Regions from separate parts of the Halobacteroides halobius DSM 5150 genome, predicted to be linked through region 1. Evidence: riboswitches for the same ligand, from Rfam matches in the RefSeq annotation. Region 1 holds a riboswitch; each other region holds the start of a gene.

Region 1 (7,749 bases):
CCTAAGGATTTAAGTGGGACCATTAATCTTCCATCTTTTTCTTTAGGGGCTACAGGCATCTTAATTAACTTATTATTAACTTGTAAATTTCTATCTCCTAATCTAAATTTGATAACTTTATCCTCTGTCTCTAAGCGCAATGTTTTAATTAAGTTAAACCATTTAAGCTTTATTGATAATGCATTAGATAAAGTCCTTAGAGGGATTAAAATATTTTGGTCTACAATCTGATAGTCTAAACTATTAGTAATTTTTTTATTATTAACTAACAATTTAATATCATCTGCAGCATATAAAGAATTAGAAAAACTACAAATTAAAACTAAAACCAATATTCCCATTAATAATCTCTTCGGCATCATAATAGCCTCCTAAACTGGAAGATCTCTTACAATTTACTATATTACATTAGTTATATTATTTAATTTCTTCTTAATTGGTTGATATCCTTCTTTTTAATCTTCTTTAGCAAAATATTTTTTTATTCCTGCTACAATTCCTGCTGCTGCTTTTTGTTGGAAATCATCACTATTTAACAAACGCTCTTCACGAGGATTAGATAAAAAGGCAGTCTCTACTAAAATTGCTGGCATATTTGTCTCTCTTAACACAGCAAAATTAGCTGCTTTTAGTCCATTACTCTCAAGTTTAATCCTTTCAACTAATTCACTTTGTACATACCAAGCTAAAGCCCAATTAGATTTTGAAGCATACCAGTGAGCATAAGTAGCTGTTCCATTAATCCATGGTTTAGAGTTTGAATTAGAATGAATACTAACAAACAAATCAGCTGACCACCTATTAGCTTGATTGGCCCGCTTTGCAAGAGAATAAAACTTATCACTTCTCCGTGTCATTTTAGTTCTAAAGCCTGCTTGCTTTAATAATTTATTTACAGATTTAGCAATCTGATAATTAACTGTCTTTTCTTGGACACCAGATGGGCCAATTGCTCCAGGATCAAACCCTCCATGGCCCGGATCAATCACTATCTTTTTAGTTCTTAGCTTTAGTTTAGGCTTTTTTAACTTTGGCTTACGGCTAATAATAGACGAAGTTACTACTTGAGTATCCTGGTTTATTTTTAAAACTAGTCCTAAAGAATTTCTTTTAATTTGATAATTACTCATTTGATTAATATCTACTACTACTCTAACCACAGCTGGATTAAGCTTAAATTGACTAACTCTAATCTGCCTAATAATGTTATTATTAACCTCAACTTTAGATTTTACTTCTGCTAAACTAACATTATATAGATCTAGCACTAATCTTTGCGGTCGATGATATAAATTAAGTTCATATTTTACCTGATAATCAGTATTAATTACTACTTGAGAACTATTAACTGAACTTTTAGTACTTATATCAGACACTCGATTTGAATAATAATAAATTGTTTTAGTACTCCCATCCCACTCTAGCTCTCCCCCGTACATTTTAGTTAAGAATCTTAGTGGAATCATTACATCATCATTTATTAATCTTATCCTAGACTCTAGAGGAAGAATACTAGAATTAACCTCAGCAATTCTACTTCCTACTTGAAAAGAAGCTCGCCAATACCCACTATTTACTTGTAATTCTTTTCTACCCTTTTTCCAAACTAACTTTTCTCCAAATTTCTCCTTTAAAATTTGAGCAGAGACTAATGACCTCCCATCAACAATCAATAATTTACTCTCTACATTTTGGCTATCAATTACTAACTTAATCTCTTCTGCCTGAGCTTCAGCAGGGATAGAAACGAAAACTATCATCATAGCTAAAACTATTATCATACTAAATCTAATATTCAATTCCCTAGCTCCTCTCTACTATAAATAATTGCTATAATTTATCGTATTAAAATTACTATAATGTTAACTGTGTTATTAGTTGGCCTTGATAATCAATAAACTTAAATTCTAAATCATCTGTAAGCATTAGTTGGGATCTATTTATTTTGACTAGATCATAAGGAGAATTAATCATCCCTAAAGATAATTGGTTAGTTGCTGAATAAACAAGTACTTCAACTATAACTTCTTCATCTTCAATTATGATTTCTTCTATTTTTATCTCTGATCCTATTCTTTTAGCCTCATTTAAAGAAACATAAATCAAAAAGAAATTATTATAATTAATATCTGATGTGATTAGGTTTTGATGGCACTTTGGTAGATTTAATATATCATCTGAACTGGTTATTAGGTTAACGTTTAATTTTATATCAGTGCTAAACTCTACTTTATTTTGCTTAAATGCTTTTGGATTTAAAGATGTAAAAGAAACTACTTGAGAATTGCCTAACCCTAACTTTTCCCATAATGAATTAATTAAACCTTTTTTGCTTTTACTCAATTTAAACCTACCTTTCTATATACAGAATTCAAGATTTAAGTTAAAAATCCTGTTATAAATATATGACACTAATTCCATTTTAATTAAAAAACCAAAAAATAAAAAATAGGCCCGTTATAGGGCCCATTAAAAATATAAGCTATAAGATTAAGCTATCATCTTTAGCTGGTCGAGAGTCAAATTCCTCTTTCATTTCAGCAAATCCTTCTCTACCTAAAACACCATAAGCATACTTTTTACCTAATTCTACACCTGGTTGATTAAACGCATTAATATTGTATAATTCACCACTCATAGCAGTTTGTAATTCAAATAAATAGAAAAACTGTCCTAAAGTAAAGGCATTTACTTCTGGGAATATAACTGTACAATTTAAACGATTTTGTTTAGTTAAAGCTAATTCAGTAGCTTTTTTCTCAGTAGTGATCAATTTATTAAATGTATGGTTGCCTAAATAAGAAACTCCCTCAATATCTTCATAACCAGATCCAATTTCTAATTCTTCCTTGAAATTCTCTACTTCTAAGAAAGTAACTACTTTATCATATGGCCCTTCCATGTATAATTGAGCTTGAGAGTGTTGATCTGTAGCACCTAAAGCTTTAATTGGAGTTGGCCCTACATTAACTACATTGCCTTCTCTATCAACTTCCTTACCTAAAGATTCAGCCCATAACTGTCGATACCAATCTGCTACATCTTTTAAAGCATGATTATAAGGCATCATTACAGACATTGGCTTTCCATCTTGATCAGCTAAATACTGTAGTACAGCATTTAAATAAGCTGGGTTGGCCCATAAATCATCTGTATCACAAACTTGAGCCATATACTCAGCACCAGCTAATAACTCTTCAATGTCAACTCCTACAAATGCAGAAGAAACTAACCCAACAGGAGTTAAAACTGAGAAACGCCCCCCTACATTATCTGGAATATAGAAAGTCTTAATAGCTTCTTCTTTAGCAATTTTAATTAATTTTCCAGAATCTTTACTAGTTGTAGCAATAAAATGATCACTAACAGCATCTTCTCCAAGATCTTCTACCACTGCAGCTTGAGCAGTTAAAAATTGACTCATTGTTTCAGCAGTTGTACCAGATTTAGAGATAACATTAAACATTGTTTTTTCTAAATCAAGTTCATCTAATAAAGATTTTAATCTAGTAGGATCAACATTATCCGGTACAAATAATCTAGGACAACCATTTCTAGCTTCTTTCTTTAGGTTATAATAAGGATCATTTAAAGCAGTCTGCACAGCAATATTACCTAAAGCAGAACCACCAATTCCTAACACTACAAAGTTATCATACTTCTCACGATTAGCTTCAGCAAATTCTTTAATCTCTTTAGCAATTTCTTTATGAGTTTCCGGAAGCTCCATAAAACCTAATTCTCCTGCTTCCTTAGCCTCTTTAATTGCTTGATGTCCCTTAGTAACTTTTTCTTGTAAGGCATCAACATCTTCTTTAGTATAACCATGCTCTGCTCCAATCTTATCTTCAAACATATTGTTAACATCTAATCTAATACGCATAGATTCTTTCCATTCTGCATCTTGATATTGATTACTCATTTTTATTCCTCCCTATTTTATTATCACTTTTTTTAAAAGATAATATACTGTTCAATCGTTTTCACGCTTTTCTACAATAAAATCAAGTATGTAATTCCTACTACATCACCTCATATTATTCTATTTACATTTCAAATATCCTGCAAAAAAATATTTTTTCTCAAAATATAAAAGGTTTAAGCAATATGTGAGGGCACATTGCTCAAACCTTTTATATCACTTTATGGAATTCTTCAACCAGTTCTATTTTATTTAACCTAGCATTAAATTTTTCTCTTGCCCTATCAAATTCCTTCTGTTTTAATAAAGAAACTTTTTTATTACCATAATACTTCCATTCACCTCTATGAGTAACCTCTAAATCAGCATAGCCCATAAACCCTAGAACATCTTTTAGAGGATAACCAAAGAAAACACCTATTTCATGAGGAAATTCAGCCCCTTGTAACCTCTTCTTTAATCTTTCTAAATATTTATTTAAACTATACTGCTTAGGATATCCTATATTTTTAAGAAATTTAAGTATATTTTTATTTTGTAATTGTTCTTCTAAAGCATGAGTATGATAGAAAAGGACTTTTTGCCTACCATTAACTATATCTATTTCTATAATTTCTAGCTGATTATACTTTAGAAGAGTCTCTTTACATCTCTGCCAAGAACTTTGTTCTTGGTTTATACTCCTTAATTCAGCAGGCTTAACCCCCATAATAGTAGCACCGATCCTTCTTAATAGACAATCGCAATTCTCTCTAAAATAACTTATATCTGTCTGGCATTGCTTGGCCCTTTTCATCTTTTCTCCTCCTCATCCAATTTTGACTAATTGAAATTGATTTTCAATATCTGCTTATAGTATAGCATTCATAAACTCACTTGTCAAAAAAATAAAAAACATCTTTCTTAATTGAAAGATGTTTTAAACAATTATTTATTTCACTATCCGATAATTTCTACTTTTACTGATTAAATAATCCTGAATCAAAGTTATATCCTTAAATGTGTAATTGGCTAACTCATCTACTAAATCTTTTTCTACTTTATTATTCAGATCTAAATAACTACATAATGATTTAGCTACTTCTTTAATCTTTTCTCTTTTACTATTATTAGAAAGCTTATTATAAGATATCATTAATTGTTCTCTTATTTCTTCTAATAAATTAGAATAACTACTTATATCTGTTACTAATAAAGAAGAAAAATCATTAGAAATACTACGTAGAACATTTGAACTAAGAGCTAAATCATTATTCTTAATTACAAAGGTAAAACTAAAGGAGTGAATAGCAACCAAAATCAAATTTAGATTATCTTTTGATATTTTGATTCCTATTTCTCTAAGTTCTAACTTATCTTCCTCTTCTGTTACCAATTCAACTAATTCTTCAGCTAAATCATAGCTAGATACTCTGCTACTTTTTCCTAAAATTTTCTTTAATATTCCACTATACAATATAAGCCCCCCCTTTTTTTAACATCCTACTAAGTTATAAGATTATACATTATAACAAAAAGACCTAAATCTTTTAGTATTATACTAAAAGATTTAGGTCGGATTCACCATTGACTCCATATAATCCTGGTGACCAGATATGGATTATACTTCTCTGTCTCCTAAATAATCTCTTATTTTATTTATCGATTTAAATATATAGCATTCTATGATTATTTTAACATATTATAAATTAAATGTAAATATATCCATTTAATTTATTACAACTTTTACTCTTGGTTACTACTAACTTTAAACTTACTTACGATTGTTACTAACTTTTCCTAAAACATTAATAAACTTTGAAAACTCCTTATTTTGATACTTATCATTTAAAGCATCCATACAATTTGACTTATCCTTTAAACAAATATTGATGATCCATCCTAAAATAACAAAACCAATAATCACTGAAAGAGGCATAATTATCACTCCCTAATTTTTATTAAACAACATAAAATCTATTATAATTATCCCTCTTAAATAAAAAACCCCATTCCTCGCAAAATAAATTTAAGGAATAGGGTACACCTATATCCTTTCGGTAACCTGACCATCATAGCATCATAAATACTATGCCGTAGACTCATAGCTTTGCGACCTTATCTTTCAATAAGTGTGCCTTTTTCGAGGGTTACTTTAGTTGTTTACTTGCAATTATTACTATAATATCCTGCTTATTATAATATTACTACATAATACTCAATTTTCCTCCATAAAAAATGAATTATTTTTATTTTAATGTGTTGCTACATCCTTGGCCCCTTCTTTTCGTAAAATATCCGCCACATCATTAATTCTGGTCTCGTCTGTACCTTCAGCAGCTACTAAAATTTTTCCTTCCTCTACTCTTTTGGCATATCTTTGACCTGCTTGTTGGTCTAACCCGTAATCAACTAAACCACCTGCAACTCCTCCAGAAGCTGCTCCAGTTAAACCAGCAGCTAACGGGCCAGCAGCTAAAAATGGACCTGCTCCTGGAATTGTTAATAAACCTGCACCAGCTAGTATTCCTGCTGCTCCTCCCAAAGCCCCACCAGTAACACTACCATCAGCTAAATTTTGGTCAGTTCCTGTCATTTCTGCTCCTGCTTCAATATCAGCATCTTTATTTTGCTTAGCTACTAATGAAATTTTATCTTCAGAGATCCCTTTATCCTTCATCTTATTAACTGCATTATTAGCTTCAGATTCATTATTAAATACTCCTAAGACAGTTGACATATCTTTATCTCCTCCTACTGTAAATTTAGTCATAATTACACCACCTTATTAATTCTCAAATATATTTTAACCAACTTTATAATTTAATATCCTATTCAAAAAATAGAAAAAAGGGACTATCCTTTTAATAGTCCCTAAAATCTACTTTTTAATAATCTTTTAATCTTAATAATTACCATCCCCATCATACCATTATTACCATTCATCATATAACCGCCCATCATTCCGTAGCCACCCATATGACCTCTAACTCTTCCTCCTCTACCTTGGCCCATTATACCACCAAAATTCATCATTCCGTAATCTTCCATAATTTCTAATTGTTCAGAGCTCATCATATCTCTGATCTTCAATTGCATCTCAGTCATTAATTTATACATCTTATTTCTCAGTTGGTTAACTTCTTTTTCTGCTTCAATAATCTCATTCCGCTTAACATTCTTATTAAAGTATAAATCTCTTGAATTATCATTTTTATCCACTATATCATCCATTAAATCATGCATTTTATCTTGATATTCATCTCGTAAATGATTGATAGAATCTAATTGTTCATCTGATAAATTCAAATCTTGAGGGTAGTCATTATTTTTATTTATTTGGTTAAAATTACTTCCTCCTCCATGAGCAAAAGCATAAACTGAAACTCCTAACACCAATGTCATTACTACAGCAAATCTTAAAAATTTCTTCATAGCTATCTCCTCCTATTTTATTTAAGTGATAATTTATAAACTTTTTATCTTACACTTATAGTATAGGAGGTAAATATTAAAAAAATATTAAAAGAATAATAAGTTTCTTTAAAGATTATTTCTTAAATCAGCTTCAATAACCATTGGGATTGAAACACCTGTGATTGAAGCTAAAGGAATAGCAATTGGCATTAACAAAGCAAAACTTCCCCAAGATGAACCAATAAAATAAGTTACAAAAGAAGTTATTACGAAAACAATAACTGGTACTAGGCTTCCTGATAGATTATTACCTAAAGTTGATGTGATCAACTTCGATAACCCTAAATCGTTAGTAATATCCTCATGACCATAATTATTTCTTTTATCTGGCATAATAATTCCCCTTTTCAACTAATTTTATCTTTTCAACT
Region 2 (7,749 bases), 1.3 Mb from region 1:
AACTGAAACATCTTAGTAACCCTAGGAAAAGAAAGAAAATCGATTCCCTAAGTAGCGGCGAGCGAAAGGGGAAGAGTCCAAACTGTAATAGTGTATAAGCTTATGGGCATTGCTATTACAGGGTAGTAGGTCTATTATGATACTACCATAAAAGTATTATAGATATCTTTTTAGTTAATTGAAGTAGTTGGGAAGCTACACCACAGATGGTAATAGTCCAGTAGATGAAAACTAAAAAGGATCTAAATAGCACCTAAGTACCATGAGTCACGTGGAACCTCGTGGGAAGCAAGGAGGACCATCTCCTAAGGCTAAATACTAACTAGCGACCGATAGTGAACCAGTACCGTGAGGGAAAGATGAAAAGAACCCCGGGAGGGGAGTGAAATAGACCTTGAAACCATATGCTTACAAGCGGTCAGAGGGCGTATGTGCCTGATGGCGTGCTTTTTGCTTAACGAACCGGCGAGTTATGTTAAGTGGCACAGGTTAAGCCAAAAAGGTGAAGCCGAAGCGAAAGCGAGTCTGAAGAGGGCGTAAGTCGCTTAGCATAGACCCGAAACCGAGTGATCTATCCATGGCCAGGATGAAGCATGTGTAATAGCATGTGGAGGTCCAAACCGCATTGACGTTGAAAAGTCATGGGATGAGCTGTGGATAGGGGTGAAAGGCCAATCGAACTCGGAGATAGCTGGTTCTCCCCGAAATAGCTTTAGGGCTAGCCTTAAGATTGCTATATTGGCTGTAGAGCACTGATTGGACTAGGGGCTTACCCAAGCTACCGAATCCAGTCAAACTCCGAAGGCTGATATAGAGAACTTAAGAGTCAGACTATGTGGGATAAGCTTCATAGTCGAGAGGGAAACAACCCAGACCGCCAGTTAAGGTCCCAAAGTGTAAACTAAGTGGCAAAGGAAGTGAGACTGCCTAGACAACCAGGATGTTGGCTTAGAAGCAGCCATTCATTTAAAGAGTGCGTAATAGCTCACTGGTCGAGTGGTCTTGCGCCAAAAATATACGGGGCTTAAGTTTACCACCGAAACTGCGGATTGGTTAATCCAATGGTAGGGGAGCATTCTATACGGGAAGAAGTAGTACCGAAAGGAGCTATGGACTGTATAGAAGCGATAATGCCGGTATGAGTAACGAGAAATAGGTGAGAATCCTATTCGCCGAAAGTCCAAGGTTTCCTGAGCAAGGCTCGTCCGCTCAGGGTAAGTCGGGTCCTAAGCCAAGGCCGAAAGGCGTAGGTGATGGATAGTCGGTTAAAAATCCGACACTACCTATTAGCATTTGAGTGAAGAGGTGACGCAGGAAGATAGGTTTGCCTGAGAACGGTATATCAGGTTGAAGCACTAAGGAGGATGATTTAGGTAAATCCGGATCATCATTAACTCTAAGGTGTGACCAGGAGTTTCTACGGAAACGAAGCAATTGATTCTCCACTGCCAAGAAAAACCTCTAACAAGTTAGTAGGTACCCGTACCGTAAACTGACACAGGTGGACTAGATGAGAATTCTAAGGCGCGCGAGAGAACCTTCGTCAAGGAACTCGGCAAATTAGCCCCGTAACTTAGGGAGAAGGGGTACCTCATTAGCGTTATGCGCAAAGAGGTTGCAACAAAGAAGCTTAGGCGACTGTTTACCAAAAACACAGGTCTCTGCTAAGACGCAAGTCGAAGTATAGGGGCTGACGCCTGCCCGGTGCTGGAAGGTCACGGGGAGATGTTAGGAACTATGTTCTAAAGCATCGAACTTAAGCCCCAGTGAACGGCGGCCGTAACTATAACGGTCCTAAGGTAGCGAAATTCCTTGTCGGGTAAGTTCCGACCTGCACGAATGGCGAAACGACCTAAGCACTGTCTCGACGAAGGACTCGGTGAAATTGAAGTGTCTGTGAAGATGCAGACTACCCGCGACTGGACGGAAAGACCCCGTGGAGCTTTACTGCAGTCTGATATTGAATTTTGGTACACTATGTACAGTATAAGTGGGAGGCTTTGAAATCGGCACGCTAGTGTCGATGGAGCCATCATTGGGATACCACTCTTATTGTGCCGTGATTCTAACCAAGCGCTATAATCTAGTGCTGGGACAGTTTCAGACGGGCAGTTTGACTGGGGCGGTCGACTCCTAAAGAGTAACGGAGTCGCCCAAAGGTTCCCTCAGTGTGGTCGGAAATCACACGTAGAGTGTAAAGGCATAAGGGAGCTTGACTGCAAGACATACAGGTCGAGCAGGTACGAAAGTAGGGCTTAGTGATCCGATGGCTAAGAATGGAATTGCCATCGCGCAACGGATAAAAGTTACCCCGGGGATAACAGGCTTATCTCCCCCAAGAGTTCACATCGACGGGGAGGTTTGGCACCTCGATGTCGGCTCGTCGCATCCTGGAGCTGGAGCAGGTTCCAAGGGTTGGGCTGTTCGCCCATTAAAGCGGCACGCGAGCTGGGTTCAGAACGTCGTGAGACAGTTCGGTCCCTATCCGTCGTGGGCGCAGGATATTTGAGAGAAACTATCCCTAGTACGAGAGGACCGGGATGGATGTACCGCTGGTGGATCAATTGTCAACCATTGGCATTGTTGAGTAGCTAAGTGCGGAACTGATAAGCGCTGAAAGCATCTAAGCGTGAAGCAGATCTCAAGATTAGATATCCCATGGAATAATCCAGTAAGATCCCTGATAGAACTATCAGGTAGATAGGCCAGAGGTGTAAGTGTGGTAACACATTAAGCTGACTGGTACTAATAGAGCGAGGGTTTAATCTAGAATGACTATTGTGCAGTTTTGAAAGTGTAATAAAATATTCTGGTGGTGATTGCGGAGGGGTAACACCTGTTCCCGACGAACACGGATGTTCTAGTGTCCTAAGTGGCACAGGATGTGCCGGTTCGAAGGACCATCTCGAACACAGCAGTTAAGTCCTCCAGCGCCGATGGTACTATAGGGGCAGCCTTATGGGAGAGTAGGTCGCTGCCAGAATCAATTGAATTATTTCTTGACAGTTAGTAATTAATAGTATATAATACTCCTTGTGTTAATAAGGATAAACTATTAATGGGGTGTCGCCAAGTGGTAAGGCACAGGACTTTGACTCCTGCACTCGTTGGTTCAAATCCAGCCACCCCAGCCAATAAAACTAACAATTTGACTAGGCCCCCATCGTCTAGTGGCCTAGGATACCAGGTTTTCATCCTGGCGGCAGGGGTTCGAATCCCCTTGGGGGTACCAAGTTTACTATTTAAAATAGATCAAGTTCTTTTTAAATCTATTTAGTTAATATTGCGGGCGAATAGCTCAGTTGGGAGAGCACCTGCCTTACAAGCAGGGGGTCACAGGTTCAAGTCCTGTTTCGCCCACCATTTATGGGGATGTGGTGTAGTTGGTTAACACGCCGGCCTGTCACGCCGGAGATCGCGAGTTCGAATCTCGTCGTCCCCGCCATAATGCTGACGTAGCTCAATTGGCAGAGCAGCTGACTTGTAATCAGCAGGTTACCGGTTCAACTCCGGTCGTCAGCTCCATTAGATGGGCCATTAGCTCAGCTGGAAGAGCACTAGACTTTTAATCTGGGTGTCGGAGGTTCGAGTCCTCCATGGCTCACCATTGACGCGGGATAGAGCAGTTGGTAGCTCGTCGGGCTCATAACCCGGAGGTCGCTGGTTCGAATCCAGCTCCCGCAACCATAATTTTAATTGTGGCGAGATAGCTCAGTCGGTAGAGCAGTGGATTGAAAATCCTCGTGTCCCCGGTTCGAATCCGGGTCTTGCCACCACTTAACTTAATATGCGAAGGTGGTGGAACTGGCAGACACGCTAGACTTAGGATCTAGTGCCGCAAGGCGTGTGGGTTCGACTCCCACCCTTCGCACCATTAATATGCGGGAGTAGCTCAGTTGGCTAGAGCACCAGCCTTCCAAGCTGGGTGTCGCCGGTTCGAGTCCGGTTTCCCGCTCCAATTAAATAAGTGCTTGTAGCTCAGCTGGACAGAGCAACGGCCTTCTAAGCCGTGGGTCGGGGGTTCGAATCCTCCCAAGCACGCCATATCAATCAATTTGCAATGTACAATTGAGAATTGACAATTAAACCCTAAAGACAAAAAACTATATAATTTTAGGTTTTGGATTTTGAATTCAATTGTAAATTCTCCATTGTTAATTATCAATTAAATATCATGGTGGATGTAGCTCAGTTGGTTAGAGCGCAGGATTGTGGCTCCTGAGGCCGTGGGTTCGAATCCCGTCATCCACCCCAATTATTTTTATGATTCTAATAGGAATAAAATTCAGCTAGGCCCCCATCGTCTAGTGGCCTAGGATACCAGGTTTTCATCCTGGCGGCAGGGGTTCGAATCCCCTTGGGGGTACCAAGTTTACTATTTGAAATAGATTAAGTTCTTTTTAGACTATTCAGTTAATATTGCGGGCGAATAGCTCAGTTGGGAGAGCACCTGCCTTACAAGCAGGGGGCCACAGGTTCAAGTCCTGTTTCGCCCACCATTTCAGCGTTTAAAGTGTGGGGATATAGCTCAGCTGGGAGAGCGTTTGTCTGGCAGACAAGAGGTCGTCGGTTCGAACCCGACTATCTCCACCAATTAAATTCTGGGCCATTAGCTCAGCTGGAAGAGCACCAGACTTTTAATCTGGGTGTCGGAGGTTCGAGTCCTCCATGGCTCACCATTGACGCGGGATAGAGCAGTTGGTAGCTCGTCGGGCTCATAACCCGGAGGTCGCTGGTTCGAATCCAGCTCCCGCAACCATAATTTTAATTGTGGCGAGATAGCTCAGTCGGTAGAGCAGTGGATTGAAAATCCTCGTGTCCCCGGTTCGAATCCGGGTCTTGCCACCACTTAATTTAATATGCGGGAGTAGCTCAGTTGGCTAGAGCACCAGCCTTCCAAGCTGGGTGTCGCCGGTTCGAGTCCGGTTTCCCGCTCCAATTAAATAAGTGCTTGTAGCTCAGCTGGACAGAGCAACGGCCTTCTAAGCCGTGGGTCGGGGGTTCGAATCCTCCCAAGCACGCCATATCAATCAATTTACAATGTACAATTGAGAATTGACAATTAAACCCTAAAGACAAAAAACTATATAATTTTAGGTTTTAGATTTTGAATTCGATTGTAAATTCTCCATTGTTAATTATCAATTAAATATCGTGGTGGGTGTAGCTCAGTTGGTTAGAGCGCAGGATTGTGGCTCCTGAGGCCGTGGGTTCGAATCCCGTCATCCACCCCAATTAATCTCCTTTGTAGAGGGAGATTTTTTTATTTTTTTGTTAGCCATATAATTATATTTTATTTCACTTGACAAAATAATGAAATAGATGATAAATTTATTATATAGATTATTATGTTTGTGATAAATCAAATAATTTAGGAACGATGAAGTATAACTCATATTTGGTCACCTAGGTTATATGGAGTTAATGGTGAAACCGTCCTATATTCTTAGATCTTATCTAAGTTTTAGGGCGGTTTTATTTATCTATTTTTTGTCTCATAATTAAATTTATTTAATTGGTTATAATAGTATTAATTGGTAATTAAATGAGGTGAACTAATGATTAAAAAGAAAAGGTTAGGGGATATTTTGGTAGAGGCCGGTTTTATTACTGAAGAAGAATTGAATGAAGCATTAAAAAGGCAGAAAAATACTGAGCAACGATTAGGGAATATATTAAAAAGGATGGGGTTGGTAACTGATGAGAGTGTAATGGAGGCATTAGAATTTCAGTTAGGAATTCCCCGGCTAGATTTAAAACAAATGATAATTGATCCTGAAGTTATTAATATGATTCCTAAATCTTTAGCTGAACGACATAAGGCTATTCCAGTAAAACAAAAAGATAATGCCTTAACTGTAGCTATGGCTGATCCTTTGGATATTTTAGCAATTGATGATATTAGGATAAAAACTAATTGTGAAGTAATTCCAGGTATCTCTAGTGAGGAAGAAATTCAAAATGCTATAAATCAGTATTTTGGTGAGACTGATATTGTTAATGAATTTATGGAGGATGTAGATTTAAAAATAGATAGGATTAATTCAGGCCAATTAGAAGATAATAATTTACAGCAGATGGTAGAAGATGCTCCAATAGTTAGATTGGTAAATAGCATTATTGCTAGAGCAGTTAAAGCAAGAGCTAGTGATATTCATATAGAGCCGGATGAAGATCAAGTGCAAGTAAGATATAGAATTGATGGGATACTACATACAGAAATGAATATACCTAAGCAGACACTTTCGGCTCTAGTTTCTAGAATAAAGATTATGGCTGAAATGGATATAGCTGAAAGAAGATTACCTCAAGACGGAAGAATTCAGATGAAATTAGCTAATACTAAGGTTGATTTAAGAATTTCCACTTTACCTACTGTAGAAGGTGAGAAGGTTGTTATTAGAATTTTAGATAAAGATAATGTAATGTTAAGTATTGATGAGTTAGGCTTATCTGTTGAGGCTAAACCTGCTTTTAAGAAGATGATTAATCAACCTCATGGTATGTTATTGATAACTGGGCCAACTGGCAGTGGTAAGACGACGACCCTTTATTCTGCTTTGAATTTTATGGATGCTAGTAGTAAAAATATTATTACTGTAGAGGATCCAGTAGAATATAAATTAAAAGGGGTTAATCAAGTACAGACTAATTCTAAAGCAGGACTTAGTTTTGCTAATGGTTTACGATCTATTTTACGTCAAGACCCGGATGTAATAATGATAGGGGAGATTAGAGATAAGGAGACAGCAAAGATAGCTATTCATGCTGCTATGACTGGTCATCTAGTATTAAGCACTTTACATACTAATCAATCTGCAGGAGCTCTAACAAGATTAATAGATATGGGGATTGAACCTTATTTGGTTGCTTCTTCAGTGCTAGGTGTTATAGCTCAGAGATTAGTAAGAAAGATTTGTGATAATTGTAAAGTAGAAAGCGAAAAGTTACTTCCTCCTAAAACTTTAGAAGTAAAAGATAGTTTTAAACATTATCAAGGGGAAGGATGTAGAAGCTGTAATCAGGCAGGGTATAAAAGAAGGACTGCAATATACGAATTGTTAGAGGTAGAAGCTAAAATAAAAGAATTAGTAGTAGAAAAAGTATCAGCAGCTAAAATTGAATCAGTAGCAAAAACAAAAGGTATGAATACTCTTGAAGATGCTGCTTTAAAAAAGGTAGAAAAAGGGATAACTAGCTTAGAAGAGGCGATGAGAGTCACTAAAATTTAGCTAGGGGAGGAAGGAGTTTGTAGTGAAATTAGAGAATTTATTAACTGAAGGGATTAGGTTAGGAGCTTCAGATATTCATTTGACTATGGGGACAGAACCTATGGTCAGAGTTAATGGTAGATTGCAAAAGATGAATGACAAAATTGTAAATAAAGATAAAATTAATAATTTAGTAGATGAATTATTAGAGGATAGAAGGAATCAATTTGAAGCAGATAAAGAATTAGACTTTGCTTATCAGTGGGATGGATATAGATTTAGAGTTAATGCTTTTTATCAAAGAAATAATCCAGCTTTAGTATTACGAATTATTCCTAATCAGATTGATGATTTGGATAGCTTAGGTTTGCCAGAAAAGTTAAAGAAATTAGCTGTAGAACCGAGAGGACTTTTTTTGGTTACTGGGCCAACTGGTAGTGGAAAGTCAACTACTTTAGCTGCTATGATTAATTTAGTTAATCAAAATTATAGTAAGCATATTATTACTTTAGAGGATCCAATTGAATATATACACCAA
Region 3 (7,749 bases), 510 kb from region 1:
ATGAAGTATTATCTAAGTCAGAAGTAATTACTCTTTTGGAAGCTGAAAGTGATGATGAATTAGAGGCATTATTTGAATCTGCAAATAGAATGAGACAAGAAATGGTCAGTGATATGGTTGATATTCGGGCGGCAATTGAGTTTTCTAATTATTGTACTAAAAACTGCAACTATTGTGGTCTGCGTCGTGATAATGATGTAAAACGATACAGGATGACTGAAGATGAGATTTTAGAGGGAGTAGCAGAGATAAATGAATTAGGAATAAAAACTGTTATTCTCCAGTCTGGCGAGGACCCTTGGTATACTACGGATAAGATTGTTAGTATCATAGAGCGGATTAAAGAGGAGTTTGGCATGAATATTACTCTTAGTCTAGGTGAAAGATCCTATGAAGAGTATAAGATTTTTAGAGAAGCTGGGGCCAATAACTACTTACTGAAGATAGAAGCAGCTAATCGTTGTTTATTTGATCAGATTAATCCTGATGATGATTATGAGATACGAAGACAACATACTAAATGGCTAAAGGAGCTAGGTTATATTACTGGTTCTGGAGGAATGATTGGTCTTCCTAATCAGACTATAGAAAACTTAGCTCAAGATATTTTATTTCAGAAGAAGTATGGGATTCATATGATAGGGGTTGGCCCATTCTTGCCAGCTGATGGAACCCCATATCAAGATTATTCTGCGGGAGACTTTTTATTATCCCTAAAGGTAGTAGCAGTTATGCGTTTGGTCTGTCAAAATGTCTTTATACCTTCAACTACTGCTTTAGCTTCTTTAACTGAGGATGGCCAGACAGAAGGATTAAAGGCCGGGGCCAATGTAATTATGTTGATTATGACTCCACCGGCACTACAGGAAAACTATCAGATTTATAGCAACAAGAATATGGTTGATTTGGATTTTGCTATTCAGTCTATCTTGGAAGCTGATCGGAAGATACCACCTTATATTAATCTAGACCAACTTAAGCGAATAGATAGGAGTGAGATAAATGCAGAAAACACCACAGGCTAATCGGGTTCATATTGCTATTTTAGGGCGCAGAAATGCTGGGAAATCAAGCTTGATCAATGCTTTAACTAATCAAGAGTTGGCTGTTGTTTCTGATGTAGCAGGAACTACTACTGATCCTGTTTATAAATCAATGGAGTTACTTCCTTTAGGACCAGTAACAATGATTGATACAGCAGGAATTGATGATACAGGTGAATTAGGTAAGTTACGAGTTAAGAAGACAAAAGAAGTCTTAAGTCGAACTGATTTAGCAGTATTAGTAGTGGATCCTGAACAAGGCGTTGCTGATTATGAAAAGGAACTATTACAAGAAGTAGAAGATAGAGAGATTCCTGTAGTAGGAGTAATTAATAAAGCAGATAAGCTAGACAAAATAGATAAAAAAGAGTTAATGAAAGAATTAGGACTCAAATTAATAACTGTTAGTGCTACTGAAGAGACTGGAATTGAAAAATTAAAGAAAGAGATTGTCTTTGCTGCTCCAACTGAGTTTGAAGAGCCACATATTATTGGGGACTTAATTAACCCTCAAGATACAGTTGTTTTGGTAGTGCCTATAGATAGTGCTGCACCTAAGGGGCGTTTGATTTTGCCTCAGATGCAGACTTTACGTGATGTATTAGATAGTGATGCTCAAGCAATGGTTGTTAAAGATACTGAACTAGAAGAAGCATTAACAGAACTTAAGTCGGAACCGGAGATTGTAGTAACCGATTCACAAGCTTTTAACGGAGTATCTGCTGATGTACCAGAGGAAATTAAGTTGACTGGCTTCTCTATTCTTTTTGCTCGTTATAAAGGTGATTTAGAGATTTATACTAAAGGTGTTAAAGGGATTGAAGCATTAAACCCGGGAGATAAAGTTTTAGTAGCTGAGTCTTGTACTCACCATCGAACTGCTGAGGATATAGGGACAGTCAAGATTCCTAATTGGATTGAAGATTTTGTAGGTGGTGAATTAGAATTTGATCATGTAGCCGGACGAGAATTTCCTAATAATATTGAACAATATGATTTGATTGTGCAGTGTGGTGGTTGTATGACTAATAGAAAGGAAATTTTATATCGTTTAAAGAAGGCTAATAGTTTAAATATTCCAGTTATTAATTATGGGATGTTAATTGCTCATGTGCATGGCATTTTAGACCGAGCTTTAGCACCATTTCCAACTGCTAAAGAAATATGGGAAGAATAAGGAATAGAAAAGAGGATAATGAAAATGATTTATCTTGATAATGCAGCGACAAGTTGGCCCAAACCAGAAGTAGTCTATCAAACGATGGATCAATTTATGCGCCATAAAGCAGCAAATCCAGGTCGGGCTGGACATAAAATGGCTGCTCAGGCTGGTGAGCTAGTCTGGCAGACAAGAAATTTATTAGCTAAATTTTTCAATGCTCATCGTAGCCAAGAGATTATTCTAACTAAGAATGCCACAGAAGCTTTAAATTTAGCCCTGCAAGGTTATCTAGAAGCAGGAGATCATGTGGTTACGACTAGCTTGGCCCATAACTCTATCTTACGACCACTTAAGGAATTTGAACCAGAGATTGAGGTAACAATTGTTGAAGCAGATAATTCAGGTCAGATTAAGCTAGAGCAGATTGAAGCTAGTCTACAGCAAAATACTAAGTTAGTAGCTGTAACTCATGCATCAAATGTAACAGGTTTTTTATTACCTATAAAAGAGATTGGGGAGTTATTAGAAGAAAAGGATATCAAATTTTTAGTTGATGCAGCTCAGACAGCAGGGGTCTATCCTTTGGATGTTCAAGAGATGAAGATTGATATGTTAGCCTTTACTGGACATAAGTCTTTATTTGGCCCGCCAGGTACGGGGGGGCTCTATTTAAATAATAGTATAGAACTTAAACCATTATTATCGGGAGGAACCGGTAGTAATTCCGAAGATATTTATCAACCCCGGATTTGTCCGGATAGATACGAGAGTGGAACAGCTAATACGGTTGGTTTAGCTGGTTTGAAGGCTGGGATAGAGTTTATTTTAGAGGAAGGTTTGGATAGTATTAGACAGCATGAAGAGGAATTATTAGATTATTTAATCAGCAAATTAAAAGAGATACCAGAAATTACTTTATACGGGCCAACTAATATAAACAAGCAAGCTCCTTTATTATCAGTTAACTTTGGAGCTGAAGATTCTGGTGAGCTAGGCTATATCTTAGATAAGGCTTTTGATATAGCAGTTAGAACTGGTCTGCATTGTGCACCCTTGGCCCATAGAAGTTTAGGTACTTTTCAAAGAGGCACAGTTAGATTTAGTTTAGGCTATTTTAACACCTTAGATGAATTGGAAGAGGTAATAAGAGTTAGTAAAGAAATAGCTGCTAAATTGTAAAGATTAAAAATAATACTTTATTGAAGAAGGAAAATAAAATATTATCTAGTATTATTGTAATAAGCAATCAAATATAGAAAATCCTCGAAAATGGCACACTTATCGAAAGATAAGGTCGCAAAGCTATGAGTCTAAGGTACAATAATCATTGTACTAAGATCGTCAAGTTACCGAAAGAAATATAGGCTTATAACAAGGCTCTATTCTTTAATTTAAGAGGAATAGAGCCTTTCTTTGTTAATCAATGATTATCGTTATCATTTATTATAGGTGATATTATTTAGCAGGAATTCAAGCCAAGATAAGGAATATGTAAGATAAGGAATGGTGATATAATGACGGGGACTATAGTAAATACTATTGCAATTATTATAGGTGGTACTTTAGGAAGGTTTTTAGGAGATAAATTAACTGATTCTATTAAAGATGTAGTAATGCAAGGGTTAAGTTTAGCTGTTTTATTAATAGGATTACAGATGGCTTTAAAAGCTAATCAAATTATTTTAGTTATATTTAGTCTGGTAATTGGAGGGATAATTGGGGAATTACTAAAAATAGAGACTAAATTAGAACAGATAGGCATCTGGTTAGAAAAAACTTCTGGTCAAAAGGGGGAAATTGTAACAGGTTTTGTACAGTGTAGCTTGATTTATTGTATTGGTGCAATGGCAATTATGGGGGCTATTCAGGATGGATTACAGAATAATCCAGCTACTTTATATGCTAAATCATTATTAGATGGTTTTTCTGCGATTGCTTTCTCTTCTACGTTAGGGATAGGGGTTATTTTATCTGCTTTTTCTGTTCTTATTTATCAAGGTTCAATTACTTTATTAGCTAGTTCATTAAAAGGGATTTTAACCCCAACTGTGGTAAATGAAATGACAGCAACTGGAGGGTTGTTAATTATTGGGATTGCTTTTAACATATTAGAATTAACTAATATTAAAGTAGGTAATTTATTACCTGCTGTTTTTATAAATGTTATACTAGTGACTTTAGTTTGAATTAATACATAATAAAAAGTTATATGAGTATTTATAAAAGGAAAGGAGGAAGAAATGTTTTCTGAAAAGCAAAGAAAAGAATATACTTTTCAAATTATTCCTCATGTTTCCCGTGATATATTTAAGGTTGGTTTGTCTAAAAAAATAGTTAAAATAATTATTAGTTGTTTATTAATCGGATTAATAGCTTTAGTAGGTTCTTTATGTTATTATTATTATAGTTATAATAACTCTTTAGAAAGAATTGATAATTTAATATTATTTAAAGAAAAAAACAAAGAACTAATATCAAATAATCAATATTTATATAATGAGTTAATTGAAATTTCTAATGAAACTGAAAAGATTAACAAAGTGCTAAATCAGCTTAAGAAAGAAGATTATAAGATTAGAAAAATTATTGATTTCAATAGTTAATGTAAAATGTTTAAATTTAAGAGATTATATTAAATATGGGGGATCTATTAATGTTTAATAAAAATAATGATGACAAGAATAATGTAGGGACTGTTATTAGTCAAGGGACTGCTATTGAAGGAGAGATAGCAGTATCAGAGTCAATTAGGATTGATGGTCAATTATACGGGAAATTAATTGCAGAAGGTGATGTGTTTATTGGGAAAGAAGGTAATTTAGAAGCTGATATTACCGGTAATAATGTAGTAATTGCTGGTACAGTAAAGGGGAATATTAAAGCAGAAGATAAATTAGAAATTATAAGTACAGGAAAATTAAGTGGAGATATTAGCATTTCCAATTTAGTTATTCACGATGGAGGTGTTTTTGAAGGAAGTAGTACAGCTAACTTGGCACAATCTAACCTTAATGCAACTGAAGAAAGTTATGAAGAGGATACTTCATTAGAGGATGAAGAAGATGAAAGTTAAGGTTATTAACTCAGAAGGGGATTTAGATAGAGCCTTAAATTTAAGAAAAGAGGTTTTTGTTGCAGAACAAGGAGTACCATTAGATTTAGAAGTTGATGGTAATGATCAAGAAGCAATTCATTTTATAGTAGAGAATAATGGTCAATTAATTGGTACTTGTCGACTAATGAAATCAAACTCACAAGTTGCTAAATTGGAGAGAATGGCTATTAAATCTAAGTATCGTAAACAAGGCGTAGGTAGTAAATTAATAACAGAAGTTATAGATTTTGCTCAAAGTAATAATTTTAAAAAACTAATATTACATTCTCAGCTCCAGGCTAAGGAATTTTATTTAAAACATGATTTTGAAATTGCTTCTAATCAGGTAATTAAAGAAGCTGGAATTGACCATTTTAAAATGAAAATGGAATTATAGAAACTATCTTAAGCTTTTAGCTAAAGCATAGGAGATTATTTTAGCCATTTTAAATACTATATTTAATCTTGTGCTTTGTAAGACAAAGTATTCCATATATCCTGATACATTAACTAAACCAGTAATATGTAGATTTCCTATTTCAGGTAAATCTTTGTTAACTCCTGAACCAGGGCGTAAAGGACCGTGTTTAACGCTAATTGAACCAACACTTTTATTCTTTCCTAATCCAGCGTCAATGGCAATAATAAAAGGATTATTATACGTTCGCTGGATTACCTCTATTTTTTCTTCCAAATTAGTAGCGTGAACTGGAGCTTCTAGAGTTCCGAAGATATCAACTTTATTATTTAAGCGAAAATTTGTTAGTTTTGATCCTACTAACGGGCCAAGAGCATCTCCAGTAGAGCGATCAGTTCCCACACAGGTTACGATTAGTTTTTGGGTGGAAGAATGATATTTTAGTTCTAATTGCCTATTAATAATCTTCTTTAGATTGGAAATTGCTAAGGGATCATCAATATGTACTCGATCTCGAGATAATAATTCCTGGCGATCAAATGTTGTAGAAGATGTATTTTGGAGACTAAGGTAACATTGTTGACAGACAGGTTGGTCTGCAAAGATAAATTTAAATTCAGTTAGAGACATACCACAATGTTGACAATACATTTGCCTATTTCCTTTCAAATTAATCCCTCCCTAAAATATATTGTCATTTTTTATTATATGTAGATCCATCAAGTTTAAACTGTAATATTTTACTAAATTTATTTTGTGTCTTACCTCATATATATTAGATGGGGGAGGGATAATATGAAATTAGATCGATATTTACAAATAACACTAACATATATTGGAGCTGTTATTGGAGCTGGTTTTGCTTCAGGACAAGAGATATTACAGTTTTTTATTACATATGGTACCAGTGGTTTATCAGGGATTATTTTAGCTGGATTGCTATTTATAATATTAGGTAGTAGTATTGTGTTAATTGGATATGACTTAGAGCTACCTGATTACCAAAGTTTATTTTACCAATTAGGAGGTAGCTTTCTTGGTTTATTAGCCGATATATTCTTAACTTTATTTTTATTAGGGAGTTTAATTGTTATGTTAGCTGGTTGTAAAGAAATCTTTAATTATTTCTTTACCTTGGAGATAAATTTAGGTTTAATAATTACTCTAATTATTATAGCAATAGCTAATTATTATGGATTAAATGGAATAATGAAGTTAAATAGTTTATTTACACCAATTTTAATTTTAATTAGCTTAGTGGTAGTAATCAATTTAAATAATAATTTTGGGCTTAGCTTAGAGCAATTTTCTTTAAGCATGCCGGCGATAGTTTCTTCTTTTGTTTATGCAGGATATAATACAGTATTAGGGATAGTTGTTTTATTACCCTTGACTACTAAAATAAAGAAGCAGGAAATGATATTAGGAATTTTTACAGGAGGTATCATCTTAGGATTAATTGCTTTATTAATTGGTTATAATTTGTATTATTTTTTTGACGATATAGCTGGTAGTGAAATGCCAATGTTAGAGTTAGTAAGTAAGTATAAAGTTGAGTTTCATTATATTTATGGTGTAGTATTGTGGTGTGCTATGATTACCACAGCTAGTTGTAACTTATATGGTTTAACAGAGAGAATTAAGTCGATTATAAATTTAAGTAGAGGTAAATTGGTTATTATAATTTTAGCGATTATATTACCAGTTGTTAATCTTTCTTTTTCTCATTTAGTAGAATTGATCTATCCTTGGTTAGGAAAGATAAGCTTGAGTTTAGTAGCAGGACTAATGATTGTTTTTTTCGGAAAGAAAGTTTATAAAGGAAGTGGTGATTATGGTCACTAGCCCTAGTTGGGTAGAAGTCAATTTAGATGCAATTCAGTATAATATTCAGCAGGTTGATAAGCGGTTAGACTCTAATACTAAAATAATGGCTATTGTAAAGGCCAATGCCTATGGTCATGGAGCAGTTGAAGTAGCAAAAGAAGTATTAAATGGAGGGGTAAATTATTTAGGAGTAGCTACAGTTAAC

What was found. A riboswitch is a leader RNA that binds a small molecule or an ion and turns the genes downstream of it on or off. The one in region 1 is predicted to bind cyclic di-GMP.
Region 2: linked by a shared signal. The riboswitch ahead of HALHA_RS08775 (GspE/PulE family protein) and the one ahead of HALHA_RS02420 (hypothetical protein) in region 1 are both predicted to bind cyclic di-GMP.
Region 3: linked by a shared signal. The riboswitch ahead of HALHA_RS12825 (DUF554 domain-containing protein) and the one ahead of HALHA_RS02420 (hypothetical protein) in region 1 are both predicted to bind cyclic di-GMP.

Annotation. Positions count from the first base shown of each region.
Region 1 is NC_019978.1:489,757-497,505, reverse strand. Features, by position in the region: gene HALHA_RS12945 (N-acetylmuramoyl-L-alanine amidase family protein) at 1-359, opposite strand, end outside; gene HALHA_RS02440 (N-acetylmuramoyl-L-alanine amidase family protein) at 456-1,799, opposite strand; gene HALHA_RS02435 (hypothetical protein) at 1,855-2,343, opposite strand; gene HALHA_RS02430 (glucose-6-phosphate isomerase) at 2,483-3,922, opposite strand; gene HALHA_RS02425 (DUF3793 family protein) at 4,134-4,718, opposite strand; gene HALHA_RS02420 (hypothetical protein) at 4,854-5,378, opposite strand; cyclic di-GMP riboswitch class II at 5,466-5,549, opposite strand; gene HALHA_RS13420 (hypothetical protein) at 5,676-5,840, opposite strand; cyclic di-GMP riboswitch class I at 5,958-6,050, opposite strand; gene HALHA_RS02415 (general stress protein) at 6,156-6,674, opposite strand; gene HALHA_RS02410 (Spy/CpxP family protein refolding chaperone) at 6,776-7,336, opposite strand; gene HALHA_RS02405 (Na+/H+ antiporter NhaC family protein) at 7,445-7,711, opposite strand.
Region 2 is NC_019978.1:1,821,862-1,829,610, reverse strand. Features, by position in the region: rRNA gene HALHA_RS08890 (23S ribosomal RNA) at 1-2,769, shown strand, start outside; rRNA gene rrf (5S ribosomal RNA) at 2,860-2,983, shown strand; tRNA gene HALHA_RS08880 (tRNA-Gln) at 3,060-3,134, shown strand; tRNA gene HALHA_RS08875 (tRNA-Glu) at 3,157-3,232, shown strand; tRNA gene HALHA_RS08870 (tRNA-Val) at 3,288-3,363, shown strand; tRNA gene HALHA_RS08865 (tRNA-Asp) at 3,369-3,445, shown strand; tRNA gene HALHA_RS08860 (tRNA-Thr) at 3,450-3,525, shown strand; tRNA gene HALHA_RS08855 (tRNA-Lys) at 3,532-3,607, shown strand; tRNA gene HALHA_RS08850 (tRNA-Met) at 3,612-3,687, shown strand; tRNA gene HALHA_RS08845 (tRNA-Phe) at 3,701-3,776, shown strand; tRNA gene HALHA_RS08840 (tRNA-Leu) at 3,790-3,874, shown strand; tRNA gene HALHA_RS08835 (tRNA-Gly) at 3,882-3,958, shown strand; tRNA gene HALHA_RS08830 (tRNA-Arg) at 3,968-4,044, shown strand; tRNA gene HALHA_RS08825 (tRNA-His) at 4,178-4,254, shown strand; tRNA gene HALHA_RS08820 (tRNA-Glu) at 4,294-4,369, shown strand; tRNA gene HALHA_RS08815 (tRNA-Val) at 4,424-4,499, shown strand; tRNA gene HALHA_RS08810 (tRNA-Ala) at 4,518-4,593, shown strand; tRNA gene HALHA_RS08805 (tRNA-Lys) at 4,604-4,679, shown strand; tRNA gene HALHA_RS08800 (tRNA-Met) at 4,684-4,759, shown strand; tRNA gene HALHA_RS08795 (tRNA-Phe) at 4,773-4,848, shown strand; tRNA gene HALHA_RS08790 (tRNA-Gly) at 4,862-4,938, shown strand; tRNA gene HALHA_RS08785 (tRNA-Arg) at 4,948-5,024, shown strand; tRNA gene HALHA_RS08780 (tRNA-His) at 5,158-5,234, shown strand; cyclic di-GMP riboswitch class II at 5,366-5,448, shown strand; gene HALHA_RS08775 (GspE/PulE family protein) at 5,559-7,232, shown strand; gene HALHA_RS08770 (type IV pilus twitching motility protein PilT) at 7,255-7,749, shown strand, end outside.
Region 3 is NC_019978.1:2,630,389-2,638,137, reverse strand. Features, by position in the region: gene hydE ([FeFe] hydrogenase H-cluster radical SAM maturase HydE) at 1-1,025, shown strand, start outside; gene hydF ([FeFe] hydrogenase H-cluster maturation GTPase HydF) at 1,003-2,220, shown strand; gene HALHA_RS12830 (aminotransferase class V-fold PLP-dependent enzyme) at 2,245-3,384, shown strand; cyclic di-GMP riboswitch class I at 3,467-3,559, shown strand; gene HALHA_RS12825 (DUF554 domain-containing protein) at 3,720-4,391, shown strand; gene HALHA_RS12820 (hypothetical protein) at 4,446-4,808, shown strand; gene HALHA_RS12815 (bactofilin family protein) at 4,859-5,278, shown strand; gene HALHA_RS12810 (GNAT family N-acetyltransferase) at 5,268-5,696, shown strand; gene yyaC (spore protease YyaC) at 5,700-6,386, opposite strand; gene HALHA_RS12800 (YkvI family membrane protein) at 6,513-7,562, shown strand; gene alr (alanine racemase) at 7,552-7,749, shown strand, end outside.